Regions from separate parts of the Novosphingobium sp. 1529 genome, predicted to be linked through region 2. Evidence: riboswitches for the same ligand, from Rfam matches in the RefSeq annotation. Region 2 holds a riboswitch; the other holds the start of a gene.
The links. Region 2 has a riboswitch for cobalamin ahead of ABIC78_RS04405 (TonB-dependent receptor plug domain-containing protein). Riboswitches for the same ligand answer to the same signal wherever they lie in the genome.
Positions count from the first base shown of each region.

Region 1: another riboswitch for cobalamin. It lies ahead of cobW (cobalamin biosynthesis protein CobW); the one in region 2 lies ahead of ABIC78_RS04405 (TonB-dependent receptor plug domain-containing protein).

Region 1 covers NZ_JBEPKW010000004.1:211,841-215,643, reverse strand. Annotated here, with positions in the region: gene ABIC78_RS11285 (HoxN/HupN/NixA family nickel/cobalt transporter) at 128-1,195, shown strand; cobalamin riboswitch at 1,267-1,487, shown strand; gene cobW (cobalamin biosynthesis protein CobW) at 1,682-2,719, shown strand; gene cobN (cobaltochelatase subunit CobN) at 2,735-3,803, shown strand, end outside.
Region 2 covers NZ_JBEPKW010000001.1:981,257-985,059, reverse strand. Annotated here, with positions in the region: gene ABIC78_RS04415 (hypothetical protein) at 68-433, opposite strand; gene ABIC78_RS04410 (cell wall hydrolase) at 648-1,955, opposite strand; cobalamin riboswitch at 2,131-2,300, shown strand; gene ABIC78_RS04405 (TonB-dependent receptor plug domain-containing protein) at 2,424-3,803, shown strand, end outside.

The sequences.
Region 1 (3,803 bases), on a different contig from region 2:
CCGCGGCACGGTTCGTTCCGTCAGAGCGACGCCGCCTGGCCGGCGTGTGGCTGCGTGGGCGCCTTGTGGCGTGCGCGTGGCGTCCCGCGTCCGGCTCCGTCGCCATTCTGGCCGGAGTATTCCGCTCGTGCCTGTTTCCTTTCCTGTTCGCCGCCTGCTGGCCCGTTCGGCCGCGCCCTCGCTGCGCCGGCGTATCGCTACTCTTTTGGCCGCGCTGCTGCTGGCCAATGCCCTTGCCTGGCTGTGGGCGCTGGGCCTGTTCCATGATCAGCCGCTGATGCTGGGCACCGCCGTGCTCGCCTGGGGGCTTGGCCTGCGCCATGCGGTCGATGCCGATCACATCGCCGCGATCGACAATGTCACGCGCAAGCTGATGCAGCTGGGGCAGCGGCCGATCGCGGTGGGCCTGTGGTTTGCCCTGGGCCATGCCACGATCATCGCCATCGCCTCGGTCCTGGTGGCGCTTACGGCCACGGCGCTCGCCCGGTTTGGCGCCTTTCGCGAGGTGGGCGGGATGATCGCCACGACGATATCGGCGCTGTTCCTGTTTGCCATTGCCGCGATGAACCTGGTGATCCTGCGTGGGGTGTGGCGCACCTTTGCCCATGTGCGCGCAGGGGGCACCTATGTGGAGGAAGACCTTGACCTGCTGCTGTCGGGCCGGGGCCTGCTATCGCGCCTGTTCCGCCCGATGTTCCGCCTGGTCACGCGCTCGTGGCACATGGCGCCGCTCGGTTTCCTGTTCGGGCTGGGTTTCGATACGGCCACGGAAGTCGCGTTGCTCGGCCTGTCGGCCAGCCAGGCGGCGAGTGGCCTGGCGCTCGGCACGATCCTGGTGCTGCCCGTGCTGTTTGCCGCAGGCATGGCGCTGATCGATACGATCGACGGTGTGGTCATGCTTGGCGCTTATGAGTGGGCCTTCGTCAAGCCGATCCGCAAGCTCTATTACAACATCACCATCACTCTGGTTTCGGCTCTGGTGGCGATCGTGATCGGCGGGATCGAGGCGGCCGCACTGATCGGCCAGAAGCTGGGCCTGACTGGCGCGCCATGGCGGTTGGCGGCCGATCTTGCCGGCAATTTCAATGGGCTGGGCTTTGCCATCATTGCCCTGTTCGCGTTGTGTTGGCTGGCCAGTGCGGCGATCTATCGGTGGCAGCGGCTCGACGAGATCGAGGTGGTTCGCGCAATCTGATGTCATGCCCGGTTGGCTTGGCCGGCGAACTGGGCTAGGAGGGCAGCGCAGGCAGCGGTTTCGGCCGGTGCCCTGCAAAAGATCGCGTCGGTGCCCCGAGAGGGGCTTAATCGGGAATGCGGTGCGGGGCTTTGCCCCAAGTCCGCAGCTGTCCCTGCAACTGTAAGTGGCGAGCGCGATGCACTGGTCCCCGCACGACGGGGATGGCCACTGGGCCCCAAGCGGGCCTGGGAAGGCGTGCATCAAGCCCTGACCCACGAGCCAGGAGACCTGCCGGCGTACTGGTCGCTCTTGCCTTGATCCAGGGGATGGTCCGGGCACGGTAATACTTCCGTCTGGGCGACGAAGACTTGTGCGGCTGGGGCTGCACGGGTTGCGTTGTGGTGGGCGCTTTCGTGCGCCGGTCCGCTGCCGCGCGCCTGGCCGGATCGTTTTCCGGCAAGCCCTGCCGTGTCGCTCGCCTGGCGCCGCGGAAGGGTTTTGTGCATGCCGGATCTGGCAAAAGTGCCTGTCACCATCGTGACCGGCTTTCTCGGCGCGGGAAAGACCACGCTGATCAGCCACTTGATTCGCCACGCCGGCGGCCGCCGCCTGGCCGTGGTGATCAACGAGTTCGGCACGCTGGGGGTGGATGGCGATATCCTCAAGTCCTGCGCCATTCCCGATTGCCCGGCCGAAAACATTGTCGAACTGGCCAATGGCTGCATCTGCTGCACCGTGGCCGATGATTTCATCCCCACGGTCGAACGCCTGCTCGCACTCGATCCCCGGCCCGATCACATCCTGATCGAAACCTCGGGGCTGGCGCTGCCGAAACCACTGCTCAAGGCGTTCGACTGGCCGGCGATCCGCAGCCGCATCACGGTCGATGGCGTCCTGGCGCTGGCCGATGCAGAGGCGGTGGCCGCCGGCCGCTTTGCCCCCGATCTGGCCGCGCTCGACGCGCAGCGTGCCGCCGATCCGGGGATCGACCATGAAACCCCATTGGCCGAAGTGTTCGAAGACCAATTGGCGTGTGCCGATCTGGTGCTGTTGACCAAGGGGGATCTGGCCGGCCCGGAGGGCTTGGCCAAGGCGCGGGTGATCATTACTGAGACGGCGCCGCGCGCGGTTCCGGTGATCGACATGGCCGAAGGCGCAGCCGATCCGCGCGTGATCCTGGGGCTGAACGCCGCAGCCGAAGACGATATCGCTGCCCGCCCGTCGCACCACGATGGCGCCGACGATCACGAGCATGACGATTTTGCCAGCACCGTGGTGCCGCTGGGCGAGGTATCCGATCCGGCCGACCTTGCCGCGCGGATCGCCCGCCTGGCCACAGAGCATGGCGTGCTGCGCGTGAAAGGCCATGTCGCCGTGGCGGGCAAGCCGATGCGCCTGCTGGTTCAGGCCGTGGGCGCGCGGGTGCGCCATCAGTATGATCGGCCCTGGCAGGCGGGAGAGCCGCGCATCGGGCAACTGGTGGCGATTGCCGAGCGCGACAGGCTCGACCCGCAAACCATCAAGGCGGTGCTGGCGGCCTGAGCGGCGGCACCCCCCATGCACGTCATCTTCCGCGAAAGCCACGGGCTTGAGGAAATGGCCGTGCCCCAGGATCTGGGGCAGGCGCCGGCGCCGCTCGTCGTCCTGTCGTTTTCCGACAGCGACCTGGGCGCTTTTGCCGCTGGCTGGCACCTGGCCCGTCAGGCCGATCCGGCGTTCCCGCTGCTGCGCCTGGCCAATCTGGCCGCGCTGGAACATCCCTTGTCGGTCGATACCTATATCGATCGCACGCTGGTTGGCGCGCGGGCGATGCTGATCCGCCTGATCGGCGGGGTTTCGTGGTGGCGCTATGGCCTGGGGCAGGTGGCGGCCCTGGCGCGCGCGCGCGGCGTGGCGCTGGCGGTGCTGCCGGCTGATGGGCGGGCCGATCCGCAGCTGGACGAAGCCTCTACTCTGCCGTGCGAAACCCTGCGTGATCTGGCCGTGCTGTGCGAGGCGGGCGGGGCCGATGCTGCCCATCGCGCGCTAGTGACACTGGCACAGGCGGGCGGGCTGGCGCTGAACGCAACCGCGCTGGCCGCGCCGGTGGCGCCGCTGCCGGCGGCGGGCCTGTGGCATCCCCATGGCAAGGCGGTGGACGCCGCGCGCCCGCTGGTGCTGGTCGTGTTCTACCGCGCCTATCTCACCGCGCGCGATGTTGCGCCGGTAACCGCTCTGATCACCGCGCTGGAGGAAGCAGGCCTGGCTGCGCAGGGGCTTTACGTCACCTCGCTCAAGGAACCACAATCGCGCGCGGTGGCGGCGGCAGAACTCGGCCGGCTGCGCCCGGCCGCGATCATCAATGCCACGGCCTTTTCCGCGCGTGACGATGCCGGGCATAGCCCGCTGGACTTGGCCGGCGTGCCGGTGTTCCAGGTGGCATTGGCCACCGGCACGCGCGAAAGCTGGGCAGGCGCCGCGCGGGGCCTGGCGCCGGCAGACCTGGCCATGCATGTCGTTTTGCCAGAGATTGACGGGCTGCTGTTTGCCGGCGTCGCCAGTTTCAAGGAACCCTGCGCGCAGGATGCCGATCTCGGCTTTGCCCGCCACATGCACCGGCCCGATCCGGCGCGGATCGACGCCATCG
Region 2 (3,803 bases):
GCTCGGCACGATGGCGCGACGAACCGGGCAGCGTTTGACGAAGCCATCTTGGCTCGCTGCGTGAAATTCATCCGAGCCCGGCAAGTTCCCGGCGCAGGGCAATGGCCTTGCGGCGATCGAGCGTGTGGCACACCTGCGCCCACCAATCCGCCTGTTCCGCGTCCCCCGCCATCGCCGCGCGGGTGGCTGCGCGGGCAGCTTGCCCGGCAGCGGCATGGCCATGACTGGCAAACAGGCGCAGTGCTTCGGCCAGCAGGGCGTCTTCGGCCAGCCGATCAGCGAGGCGCCCGGCCATGGCGCGCACTGGCGAGGGATAGTCCTGGGCTGCCTGGAGCGACCAGGCCGGATTGTCGTTGGCAGGGCGCGGCACGCGGCCGGCGGGCCGACGGAGACAGGGCGAGATCATGCCATAGCGAGGGGCGAAACGCAGCATGCGCGGGTGGTCTCCGTTCTTCATCGCGACACCGAAAGTTCGGCTTTTTTCGTGTTCAAAGCCGTTTTCGGGGTAAACTTCCTGGCGGCTCTGCCGTCCTTCTACGGGGCGTTGCGCTAACAGGGCGTGAGATGAGACGGTAAACGGGACATTGATGTTCCCGCAGACGCGGCCAAGCGTGCCGATGCAGCGCCTGGCCGGGTTCAATCAGCCTTTAGCCATGCGGCTGGGCAATCCATTTTCCGGCGTTTTCATAGGTTTCCCGCGCTTCGGGGCGAACCTGCGGATTGGGCGCGCCGGGCAGGGGCGCTGCCAGTTGCGGTGCGGCGCTGGCCGAGATCGGCCGCTGCGGCGCCTGGCTGGGGCCGTCCATGATGCTCACCGTGGCGCCCAGGGCCGGCGCGCCGGTGTGTTCCAGCGCGCTGATGCGGCCGTCTTCGAAGGCCTTTTCCAGCGTCACCGGATCGGCCACGTCGGCCGCGGCCGGCACCCAGCTGCGCGGATGGGGCGCGGCCAGCGGCTCGCCACCGCGATAGCTGGCGTTGAAGGCGGCGGGCTGGCCGGCCGATCCGGCCCAGCGATAGAAGCGATGCGCCCCGATCGTGCCGATGAAGGCCAGCTTGTCTGACCATAGCGGATGGACCGCGCTGGTATGGTAATGCGTCGCCAGGCCCACCGGGGCAAACACGTTGCCCGCCAGGGCATCGGCTGCCACGCGCCGGGCGCGGTCCCAGAACTGTTGCACCGGGCGGCGCGCCATCGCGCCGTCGCAGGCAAAGCTGAACTGGCAACCGGCGCGTTCCGAGCCCTGGAACACCACGCCGCACACGGTCTTGGGAAAGGCGGGATGCGCCACGCGGTTGAGCACGACCTGCGCCACTGCGCGCTGCCCGGCATCGGGTTCGGACGCGGCTTCGTAATAGATCGCGGTGGTCAGGCATTGCAGCGCGCGCCAGCGGTCTTCGCCGCTGCCGGTGGCAAACAGTGGCCGCGCTGCTGGATTGGCAGACCAGGGCGCGGTGGTGGTGCCATCATCGGCATCGCTGCGGATTGCGGCCACCTGCCGGTCCCAGGCACGGGCGGCGTCCTGCGGGGCAAGCAGGCCGCTGTCTTGCGCCGAAACATAGTAGAACGCCGAGCCGGGAAAGCTTTCGCCCGCCCGCTCGAAAGGTTGCAGCCCGCCGTTGCGATCCTGCGCTGCGGCGGCATCGCTGCCGGGCGAACCCCAGCCGATCGCGCCGAGCACCAGGCCTAGCGCGCCGATCGCGGCAATACCGGCGGCCCGCTCGGCCAGGCGCGAGGGCGCGCGATGCTGGTGGCGCCACGAGGTCATGTCGCGGCGGCGGATGCGTGCGGCAAAATCGCGGGGGCGCACCGGCGGCAGCGTAAGCGCCGCGATCAGCGCGCCATCGGCCTGCCGCTGCCCGGCTAGGGCGACGCGCTCTTCCGGCCCCGGCGGCGGCATCAGCGCCTCGGGCGGAAGGGTGGGCGTGGCGCCGGTGAAGGGAATCGGGTCTGGCATAGGGCGTGAAACAGGGCAGGCTTGGTCTGCGCCATGGTGCGTTACGCGTTGCACTGCAACCATGCACGGCAGGAATCGTCCTCGTCCCGATAAGGCACAGGCTGCTACGGGTTGGTTAATCATGGCTGCGGGCTTGCCCCTTGGTGCAGGTGTCGCTATCCGCCCGGGCTGACGCCACCGGTGCCCGCAACCACGCGGGCTAAGAGGGAAGCCGGAACCAGCCGGCGCTGCCCCCGCAACTGTTTCCGGACGAGCGCCGCGCCCTTGCGCGCCACTGGCCCCTTGGCGGGCTGGGAAGGCCGGCGTGTCGCGTTGACTTCGGATGAGCCAGGAAACCTGCCGGTGTGTGGTCGTTCCGCGGCCGGGCGGGGTGTACCGGGCGCAAGCGTGACGAGTCTTCCGCCAGGGCCCGGCGGACCCTCGCGCCATGGACGGCAAGACTGTCCATGGGCCGGGAGGAAAAGAACCGTGAAGACATCGCTTGTTGCACTGGCCACCGCCGTGATGCTGGCCACCCCTGCCTATGCCGATGAAGCCCCCGCCAGCGATGGCGCGCAGATCACTGTATTGGCCACCGGCAACGACCTGTCGCTCGACCAGACCGGCCAGGCCATCACCGTGTTGCCGTTGCAGACGATCGAGGCGGTGCAGGGCGTTGACCTGACCCGCGTGCTCGATCGCGTGCCGGGCCTGACCTGGTCGCGCACCGGGGGTCTGGGTGCGCAAACCGCCGTGCGCCTGCGCGGCGGGGAAGGGCAGCACACCCTGGTGCTGGTCGATGGCGTGCGCGTGGAAGATCCCTCGGCGCCATCGGGCGGGTTTGACTTCGGCACGCTGACGAGCGGCGGGATCGAGCGGATCGAAGTGCTGCGCGGCTCCAACTCGGTGGTCTGGGGCAGCTCTGCCATTGGCGGGGTGATCGCGGTTACCACGCGCGAGATCGACGGCGTCGAAGCCTCGGCCGAGGCCGGCTCGCGCCGCAGCTATGATGCCGATGCTGTCGCCGGCGTGAAGCGCGACCGCTATGCCTTCTCGATCGATGGTGGCTATGCCACCACCGATGGAGTTTCGGCCGCTGCCAGCGGGACCGAGCGCGATGGCTATGACCAGTGGCGCGTGGGCGGCAAGGCGCGGGTCAACCTCACCGAAACGCTGTCGCTGGTCGCCAATGCCCGCTATGCCGATGGCAAGACCCAGATCGATGGCTATCCCGCGCCCGATTATGTCTTTGCCGATACCCCGGAATACACCACCACGCGGCAGTTCTTCGGCCGCGCCGGGCTGCACTATGCCGGCGGTCCGCTGACGCTCGATGCCGGCTATGCCCTGTCCGACACGCGCCGCCGCTATTACACCGGCGGGGCCGACAACGCGTTCGAATATGGCTACAACGGCCGCAGCGAGCGGGTGGAATTGAACGGCCGCTATAGCCTGCCTGCTGATTTCGCGATCGATTTCGGGGCGGATCGCGAATGGACCCGGTTCGACAGCACCTATGACACGCGCCAGAACGCGCATCTGACCAGCGGCCATGCCATGCTCGGCTGGTACACCGCCAAGGCGAGCCTGGCCGCCGGCGTGCGCTATGACGAACAGAGCCAGTTCGGCAGCAATGTCAGCCTGGGGGCCAACGGCACGGTGGAAGTGGTGCGCGGGCTGCGCCTCAATGCCAGCTATGGCGAAGGCTTCCGCGCGCCCACGCTCTATCAGCTGCTCTCGCCCGATTACGGCAATGCCGCGCTCGCTCCCGAACGCAGCCGCAGCTATGACCTGGGCGTGGTCTATGCCAGCCAGGATGGCGGCTTCCATGCCGGCGTCACGCTGTTCCGCCGCGATACCCGCAACCTC